Regions from separate parts of the Streptomyces sp. NPDC048481 genome, predicted to be linked through region 1. Evidence: riboswitches for the same ligand, from Rfam matches in the RefSeq annotation. Region 1 holds a riboswitch; the other holds the start of a gene.
The links. Region 1 has a riboswitch for cyclic di-AMP ahead of ACGFSH_RS17390 (transglycosylase family protein). Riboswitches for the same ligand answer to the same signal wherever they lie in the genome.
Positions count from the first base shown of each region.

Region 2: linked by a shared signal. The riboswitch ahead of ACGFSH_RS28880 (peptidoglycan DD-metalloendopeptidase family protein) and the one ahead of ACGFSH_RS17390 (transglycosylase family protein) in region 1 are both predicted to bind cyclic di-AMP.

Region 1 is NZ_JBICXC010000005.1:91,809-96,400, reverse strand. It holds gene ACGFSH_RS17400 (cytochrome P450) at 1-767, shown strand, start outside; gene ACGFSH_RS17395 (transglycosylase family protein) at 957-2,024, shown strand; cyclic di-AMP (ydaO/yuaA leader) riboswitch at 2,230-2,414, shown strand; gene ACGFSH_RS17390 (transglycosylase family protein) at 2,418-3,131, shown strand; gene eno (phosphopyruvate hydratase) at 3,492-4,592, shown strand, end outside.
Region 2 is NZ_JBICXC010000012.1:5,350-9,941, reverse strand. It holds gene ACGFSH_RS28885 (SGNH/GDSL hydrolase family protein) at 1-212, opposite strand, end outside; gene ACGFSH_RS28880 (peptidoglycan DD-metalloendopeptidase family protein) at 496-1,452, opposite strand; cyclic di-AMP (ydaO/yuaA leader) riboswitch at 1,457-1,650, opposite strand; gene ACGFSH_RS28875 (alpha-galactosidase) at 1,919-3,994, opposite strand; gene ACGFSH_RS28870 (tyrosine-protein phosphatase) at 4,203-4,592, shown strand, end outside.

The sequences.
Region 1 (4,592 bases):
GCATGATGATCCGGCACGGCGGCGGGCCGCGCGGCGGGGTCGCGCGGTCGGTGAAGAAGATGCGCGGGTATCTGCTGGAGCTGATCCACCGCAAGCGCGCGGAGCTGCCCGCCCGGCCGGCGCCGGGCGAGGACCTCATCTCGGGCCTCATCCGCGCCTCCGACCACGGTGAGCACCTCACCGAGAACGAGGCCGCGGCCATGGCGTTCATCCTGCTGTTCGCGGGCTTCGAGACGACGGTCAACCTCATCGGCAACGGCGCCTACGCCCTCCTCACCCACCCCGAGCAGCGTGCGCGCCTTCAGAGGTCGCTCGCCGGGGATGACGACCCCACCCTGCTGGAGACGGGCATCGAGGAACTCCTGCGCTACGACGGGCCCGTGGAACTGGCGACGTGGCGGTTCGCGACCGAGCCGCTGCGGATCGGCGGGCAGGACATCGCGCCGGGCGACCCGGTCCTCGTCGTCCTCGCGGCGGCGGACCGCGATCCCGCGCGGTTCGCGGATCCCGATGTGCTGGATCTGTCCCGCCGTGACAACCAGCACCTCGGTTACGGCCACGGCATCCACTACTGCCTGGGTGCGCCGCTGGCCCGGCTGGAGGGACGGACCGCGCTCGCCACTCTCCTCACGCGGCTGCCAGACCTCCGACTGGCGGCGGATCCGGCCGAGTTGAGGTGGCGGGGCGGGCTCATCATGCGCGGGCTGCGGACGTTGCCGGTGGAGTTCGCCCCGGAACGCTCCGGCACCGGACAGGTCCGGATCTGAGCGAAAGTCAGCCGGAGTGTGACCGTTCGACGGAGCAAACGTGACCGGTCCTCAACTCTGTGATCTTCACGTGATCTGCGCGGCATGAACTTGTGACAAGTGATCGTCTGCCTATACGTTCACTCGTCAGCGCGACGGGCCGGTCTCGGACGTCGCGCCGGTCACTGCTGTCCAGAGAAAGGCCCTCGCATGCTCTCCGGGAACGGTCGGCACCGTCGCCCCCGTCAGGCTCCGGCCCTCCTCGTCGCGGCCGGGGTGACCGGTTCGGCCATCGCCATCCCGCTGCTGGCCGCCTCCGGCGCCAGCGCCGCCGACGGCACGGTGTGGGACAAGGTGGCGCAGTGCGAGACCGGCGGCTCGTGGAGCGCCGACAAGGGTGACGGCGAGTTCGGCGGTCTGAGCCTCAGCCAGAAGGACTGGGAGACGTACGGGGGGCTCGACTACGCGGCCCGTCCCGACCTGGCCAGCCGCAACCAGCAGATCGCGGTGGCCCAGAAGGTGCTCGCGGCGCAGGGCATCGGCGCGTGGGGGACCTGCGGGCTGACGTCCGGTCTCACCAAGGCGAACGGCGCGCTGCCCGTGGACACGGGCCTGGCGGACGACTCCTCCGGCTCGGCCTCCTCCGGACTGTCCGATCTGTCCCGGGGGCTGTCCGGATCGTCCGGTTCCGGCTCGTCGGACTCGACGGGCTCCTCCGGCGGTTCGGGTGACGGCTCGTCCGGCGCGGGCGGATCGTCCGACTCGTCCGACTCGACCACCGATCCCACCGGTTCGCCTTCGGAGTCCGCTTCCTCCTCTTCCTCGGCTTCGTCCTCTTCGTCCCCTTCGGCCTCTTCCTCCGCCGCGGGCGAGTCCACCGGCTCCGCCGCGGGCAAGGGGGCGGGCGCTACGGGCGACGGATCGCCCACGGTCTCCCCGGAAGTGAACGAGTCGGACAATTCGGGCCAGGAGGTGGGCTCTTGGAGTCTCGTCGACACCGGCTCCCTCGGCTCCGGCCGGCACCGTGGGCCCACGGCCGACGAGAACACGGCCAAGAGCGCCACGGACGTCGCGCCGAGCGGCACCGCCCCCGCCACCGCCGGCCGGCACGCCGCGGCCACCTACGTCGTCCAGGAGGGGGACTCGCTCGCGTCCATCGCCGACTCCCTTGGCCTCGACGGCGGATGGCGTGCCCTGTACGCCGAGAACAGGAGCCTCATCGGCGACGACCCGAGCGACATCGCACCCGGTCAGACGCTCGACACAGGGGTCGAATAGGGCGCAAAACCCGGTAAATACAGCGGGAGTTCACGTCACACTTCGCGCCTAATGTCCGCTTTGGTGAAAGTGTGGGATGAGTCTCAGAAGCCCTGATCGTCTTTGAAATTCGGCGGATCACGTGTCTACGGTCGAGGCCGCTCGGCAACCCGAGCCCCGGCCGTCGCAACGCCGAATCCTGCCAGCGGCAGCCCGGGAACAGTCGTCGCGTCAAGCGCCGTAGGCAGGAGCGGGGGACCCAAGGTAAGTGCCGGGACCGGCTGTAGAGGCTGGATCCGGCTTGGGGTGAAGCCGCCCCTCCGGGAAGCATCGCTTCCGCGGAGGAGCGGCCGGGCAACTCACACGGCCCGAACCCGACAGCTCACCTCGCAGGCGTCGGTGAGGGGATCCACCATGCTGTTTTCCGCCAAGGGCAAGCACCGTCGTCCGTCCAAGGCCACCCGCGCCGCCGCTCTGGCCGGCGTCACCGGTGTCGCCATCGCCGCCCCGCTGATGGCGGCCGGCAACGCCTCCGCCGCCACCGCCTCCGAGTGGGACACGGTCGCCCAGTGCGAGTCCGGCGGCAACTGGTCCATCAACACCGGCAACGGCTACTACGGCGGCCTGCAGTTCTCCGCCTCCACCTGGGCCGCGTACGGCGGCACGCAGTACGCCGCGCAGGCCAACCAGGCCTCCAAGTCGCAGCAGATCTCCGTCGCCGAGAAGGTCCTCGCCTCCCAGGGCAAGGGCGCCTGGCCGGTGTGCGGCACGGGCCTGTCCGGCGCCTCGTACAACGGCGGCTCCGACTCCTCGAACTCCTCCGGTTCGTCCAGCTCCTCCAACTCCTCGGACAGCGGCGCCAGTGCCCGCTCGACCGAGAAGCAGAGCGCCTCGCGCTCCACCGACCGCCCGGCCGCCACCAAGAAGTCCAAGACGGTCACCACCCCGACCGGCAAGAAGGTCAAGAAGGGCGACGGCGAGTACAAGGTCGTCAAGGGCGACACCCTCAGCTCCATCGCCGAGAAGCACAAGGTCAAGGGCGGCTGGCACAAGCTGTTCGAGCTGAACAAGGACATCGTCGAGGACGCGAACCTCATCTTCCCGGGTCAGCAGCTGCACCTGAAGTGACAGCCGGCTCCCCGGCGAGCCCCAGCGCCCCCACGGCCGAGGCCCGCACACTGAGGGCCTCATGAGGACCCGGTGAGGGCCGCCCCCGTCCCCACGGGCTCCCCGCTCCGGTGCGTGTTCCCCCGTACGCACCGGAGCGGGGTTTCTCTGTGTCCGGGCGCCCGTCCGCGGGCCTCCGGCGGCCTTTCTCGGCCACCCCCTTTGTTCCGGGCGTGAACAATAGGTACGGTCTCTCTGTCCACGGGACGGTCGGTCGGCTGCCGACGGCCCGGGGACGGTTAGGCTCTAGCCGCAAGGCCCGTCGCGGTCCGTCATGGCCCGCGGGGCCCCGCACAACCAGCGTCACATCCCAAGAAGGAGATGCTCGTGCCGTCCATCGACGTCGTCGTAGCCCGGGAAATCCTGGACTCCCGAGGCAACCCCACGGTCGAGGTCGAGGTCGGCCTCGACGACGGCAGCACGGGTCGTGCCGCCGTACCGTCCGGCGCTTCCACCGGCGCCTTCGAGGCCATCGAGCTCCGCGACGGCGACCCCAACCGCTACCACGGCAAGGGTGTCGAGAAGGCCGTCCTCGCCGTCATCGAGCAGATCGGCCCGGAGCTCGTCGGCTACGACGCCACCGAGCAGCGCCTGATCGACCAGGCCATGTTCGACCTGGACGCCACCGACAACAAGGGCTCCCTCGGCGCCAACGCCATCCTCGGCGTCTCGCTCGCCGTCGCCCACGCCGCCTCCGAGGCCAGCGACCTGCCGCTGTTCCGCTACCTGGGCGGCCCGAACGCGCACCTGCTGCCCGTTCCGATGATGAACATCCTGAACGGCGGCTCGCACGCCGACTCCAACGTGGACATCCAGGAGTTCATGATCGCCCCGATCGGCGCGGAGTCCTTCTCCGAGGCGCTGCGCTGGGGCGCCGAGGTCTACCACACCCTCAAGAAGGTGCTGAAGACCAAGGGCCTGTCCACCGGCCTCGGCGACGAGGGCGGCTTCGCCCCGAACCTGGAGTCCAACCGCGCCGCGCTCGACCTCATCATCGAGGCCATCCAGCAAGCCGGTTACGTCCCCGGCGAGCAGATCGCGCTCGCCCTCGACGTCGCCGCGTCCGAGTTCTACAAGGACGGCAAGTACGAGTTCGAGGGCAAGTCCCGCTCGGCCGCCGAGATGACGGAGTACTACGAGGAGCTCGTCTCCGCGTACCCGCTGGTCTCCATCGAGGACCCGCTGTTCGAGGACGACTGGGCCGGCTGGAAGGTCATCACCGACAAGCTGGGCGACAAGGTCCAGATCGTCGGCGACGACCTCTTCGTCACCAACCCCGAGCGCCTCGCCCGCGGCATCGAGGAGGGCTCCGCGAACGCCCTGCTCGTCAAGGTCAACCAGATCGGCTCGCTGACCGAGACCCTGGACGCCGTCGAGATGGCCCAGCGCAACGGCTTCAAGTGCATGATGTCCCACCGCTCC
Region 2 (4,592 bases), on a different contig from region 1:
AGTTCCACGGCCCTGGGGAGCTGGTCCTCCATGATCTGGTCGAGCAGCTTTCCGCGGACCGCGAGGTTGGTGTAGTCGAAGTCGCCTTCGGGCCGCCGGTCGGCGAGGAGGACCGCGAACCGGTCCGCCCAGCCGACGAAGGCCCCGTCCGGGCCGGGGTCGCCTACGCCCTCGGTGAAGCTGTCCCCCACCGCCACGTACGACCCGATCACTGATCTGTTGTCACTCTTCGAATCGTCTGCCACAGCAGTTCATGATTCACCTTCGAATGTGACTTACGCGACCGTAGGCAGGTGTTGACGGTCGGTGAGATAAGCCACTCCTAAAGAATTTGCCAACCAGGGAATAGGCGATCGCGCCGGGACGCCGTCGGTCCGCGACGGCTCCGCGCGGTGCGGGACCGGTGGCGTGCGGACAGCACGAAGGCCGGGCCCCGGATACTTCGATCGGTGGGGCCCGGCCTTCGGCTGCGTGTCAGGCGGGGTTGCCGGGGGGTCAGCCGACGGAGACGCCGTGCGCGCGCAGGTAGGCGATCGGGTCCACGTCGGAGCCGTAGTCCGGCGTGGTGCGGATCTCGAAGTGCAGGTGCGGACCGGTGACGTTGCCGGTCGCCCCGGAGAGGCCGACCTGCTGGCCCGCGGTCACGGTCTGGCCGGCCGAGACCGAGAGCTGGGAGAGGTGGGCGTACTGGGCGTAGTAGCCGTCGGCGAGCCTGATGACGACCTGGTTGCCGTACGCGCCGCCCCAGCCCGCGGACACGACGGTGCCCGCGCCCACGGCCTTCAGGGTGGTGCCGGTGGGGACGACGAAGTCCGTGCCCGTGTGATAGCCGCTGGACCACATGCTGCCCGACTGGTGGTACGGGGTGCCGACGACGGCCCCGGACACCGGCAGGACGTAACCGCCGGCGTTGCTCTCGGCGGCCTGGGTCGTCTTCGAGGAGGAGGCCGGCGCCTTCGACGCGGAGGACTGCGAAGCCTTCGACGAACCCGTGGCGGACTGCGACTTGGGGGCCGCGGACCGGGAGGACGACGAGCCGGACGGCTGGTGGGCGCCGGAGGCGGCCTTCTTGCCGATCGACAGCCGGAGGCCGGGGTGGATCAGCGACGGGTCGTCGCCGACGACCGCGCGGTTGTCGCGGTAGAGCCGCTGCCAGCCGCCGCTGACGTTCTGCTCGTCCGCGATCTTCGAGAGGTAGTCGCCGGACCGCACGGTGTACGTCTTCGCGGTGGCGGTCTTGCGGGTCGTCCCGGCGGCCTGGACGGCCTTTTCCGGGGCCGTCTGCGCGACGGACTGCGCGGACGTCTGCGCAACCGACCCGGGGGTGGCGGCGTGAGCGCCGGAGGCGCCCATCAGCGGCAGGGCGAGTGCGGCTCCGCCCGTTCCGGCGACGGCTATGGAGCGGGTGAGACGCTGGGCCTTGGGACGGCGGTGCTTACCCTTCGCGGGCATGACGGATTCCTCTCCGGCGCCTGCGAGGTGAGCTGTCGGGTGCGGGCTGGAGATGCCCGGCCGCGCCGAGGCGCGACTTGACCCCTAGCCTGTTCCGGGAACCGGAACAGGCGGTTGTGCCTGTGGGTCCCCCGCTCCTGCCATGCACGGGTGAGTGTGCGGGATCCGGGCGGTGGCAGGATTCGGCGTCCGTCCGGATTGGGGTGGAACGTAAGCGACCCGGACGCACGGAGACAAGCGAAGGTTGCACGGTTCACGCGTTTCTCTTGATCCCCGCCGGGCATCCCCCGTCACCCTGCGTGAAACAAGTGCCTCTCTCCCCCTCAAGGCACAGGAGAACCCTGCGAATTACGTGAACATGACGCACGACGTACGGTCACCGATATGACGCTGCTCACGTGACGGTGCTCCAGGTTCCCTTACTTCCCGGCGAGTTGGAACTAAGGCTTCAATTCGGACAGAAAGCTCAGATGCGACGCAGGCGGATAACCGTCGCATCGAGGTCGCCGCGCAGCCCGGTCCGCAGTCCGTGATGCAGCAGCACCGCACCCCGGTGCACTTCGCCCGTTTCACGGCATTCGTACGACGCCGTCGGGTCGAGTCCGCGCAGCCGCAGGGCGGGGACGGGCTCGCCGTACCGCTGGGCCTGCAGCCAGGCGAGGACGACGCTCTCGTCGCCGCGCACGTACTGCACGGCGCTCAGCCCGCCCGCCGGAGGGCGCAGCCGGTAGAGGTCGCCCTGCTGCACGAGCGGCCGGATGTCCTTGTAGAGATCCACCCAGCGACGCGCTTCGGCGAGTTCGTCCTCGCTCCACTCGGAGAGGTCGCCGCCGACGCCGAGGACCCCCGCCATGGCGCTGACGAACCGGAAGCGCAGCGAGCTCACCCTGCCGTTGAGCTGGGCGTTGGGGCTGTCGGTGACCCATGCGGCCATGACGCGCGCGGGATGGATCTGACTGAAGCCGTGCTGGATGTCGAGCCGGTCGAGCGGGTCGGTGTTGTCGGAGGTCCACACCTGGTCGGTGCGGCTCATGATGCCGAGGTCGACGCGCCCGCCGCCGCCCGAGCAGGACTCGAAGGCGACGCCGGGGTGGGCCTCCCGCAGCCGGTCCAGCAGGCGGTACAGGGCCCGCACGTGGTCGACCCACAGGCGCTGCGGATAGGCGTCGTCCGGCCAGCCGGCGTCGGTGAAGCACCGGTTGAAGTCCCACTTGACGTAGTCGATCGGGGCGCTGGAGAGCAGCCCGTGGAGCTGCTCCCAGAGGTACTCCTGGACGTCCTCCCGCGCGAGGTTCAGCATGAGCTGATTGCGGAACTCCGTACGCTTTCGTCCCGGTTGGAACTGCACCCAGTCGGGGTGCGCCCGGTAGAGGTCGCTGTCGGGGTTGACCATCTCGGGCTCGACCCAGATGCCGAACCGCATGCCGAGGGCGTGCACCTGGTCCGCGAGGGGCTTGAGCCCGTGGGGGAAGCGGTCGGGGTTGGCGTGCCAGTCGCCCAGTCCGGCGTGGTCGCCGGTGCGCGCCCCGAACCAGCCGTCGTCGACGACGAAGAGCTCGACGCCGATCGCCGCGGCCCGCCGGGCGAGGGCCGCCTGCTGCTCCTCGGAGATGTCGAAGTAGGTCGCCTCCCAGGAGTTGAACAGCACCGGCCGGTCCTGCTCGGCGTCCGGGATGACGTGCGCGCGCTGGTAGGCGTGCCAGGCGCGGCTCGCCCCGCCGAAGCCGGCGTCGCTCCACAGCCCGGCGAAGACGGGCGTGGTGAAGGCCTCGCCCGCGGTGAGGCGCAGCAGGCCCGAGTCGTCGTATCCGGCGCCGCCGGTGATCTGCACGCGCGCGTCGGGGAGTTGGGCGACGGCGATCCGCCAGGAGCCGGACCAGGCCAGCGCGCAGCCGTAGACCTCGCCGCGCTCCTCGGTGGCGTCGGTGTCGAGGGCGACCCAGGGCAGGTGCTGGTGTCCGGTGTGGCCGCGGCGGCTGCCGATGACCTTCTCGCCGTAGGTGAGCGGGGACCGCGTCAGCCGCGACTCGGCGGCCCAGCGGCCGTGCAGCTGGGACAGCCGCCAGGCGTCGCGCAGCGGCAGGGTCCAGGTGGCCGAGTCGGCGCGCAGCAGCTCCAGGGGCTGTGTGCCCTCGTTGCGCACGGTGGCCCACCGCTCGACGACGTCGCCGCGCATCCGGTAGTGCAGGGTGAGCGCGAGGCCGGCGTCGCGAAAGCGCAGCCGCAGCTCGTCGCCGTCGCTCTCGTGGGCCTCGAAGGCCCACTCGGTGCCGCGCCGCTGCTCGGTGCGCACGGACAGGGCGGGCCGCACGAAGCGGGGGCCGCCCTCGACCGGGTACTCCTCGTGCCCGTCGAGCGGGGCCTCGAAGGAGGCGCCGCGCTCCTGCGGCGCGAGCGCGGCGAGCGCCTCGGCGTCCGCGAGCGCGATGCGCGGGCCCCAGTGCAGATGGACCAGCTCGGCGGCCTCGGTGAGATGGAGGGCATAGCTGCTCGTGGGCCCCGAAAGGAGCCACGTACGGCCATTGTCGGCGATCTCGGGCATCAAGCCCCCACTTTCGAACAGGTGCGATCAAACACCGACATCATCGAGTGCGGTCGGCCCGTCGGGCAACCCTCGGCGACCCGACTCCCACCTGGGCGGACGTCCTGTGGACAACCCGTTGCCCCGGGTACCCATGTCGTATGGTCGGGGAGATGTCCCGTCGGCCACAGGAGCCGCGCCGACGGTGACCGACAGGGAGGGAGCCCCAGTGACGCAGCAGATCCCGTCGACCGAGCCCGAGCTGGCCGGCGTGCGCAACTTCCGGGACGTGGGCGGGCTGCCGACCGTGGACGGCCGGCGCGTGCGTCACGGCGTGCTCTTCCGCAGCGGTCACCTCGCGCACGCGACCGACGAGGACGCCGCGTTCCTGTCCGGCCTCGGCCTGCACACGATCTTCGACTTCCGCAACGCCGCGGACCAGAAGCTGGAGGGCCCGGACGTCGAACTGCCGGGCGTGCGCAACGTCAACCTGCCCCTGTCGGACCCGGCGGACGGCGCCGAGTTCTGGCAGATGGTCCGTGACGGCGACGTCGACCAGCTGCGCGGGATCCTCGGCGACGGCAAGGCCGCGAACCGGATGACCGCCTCCTACCGCTCG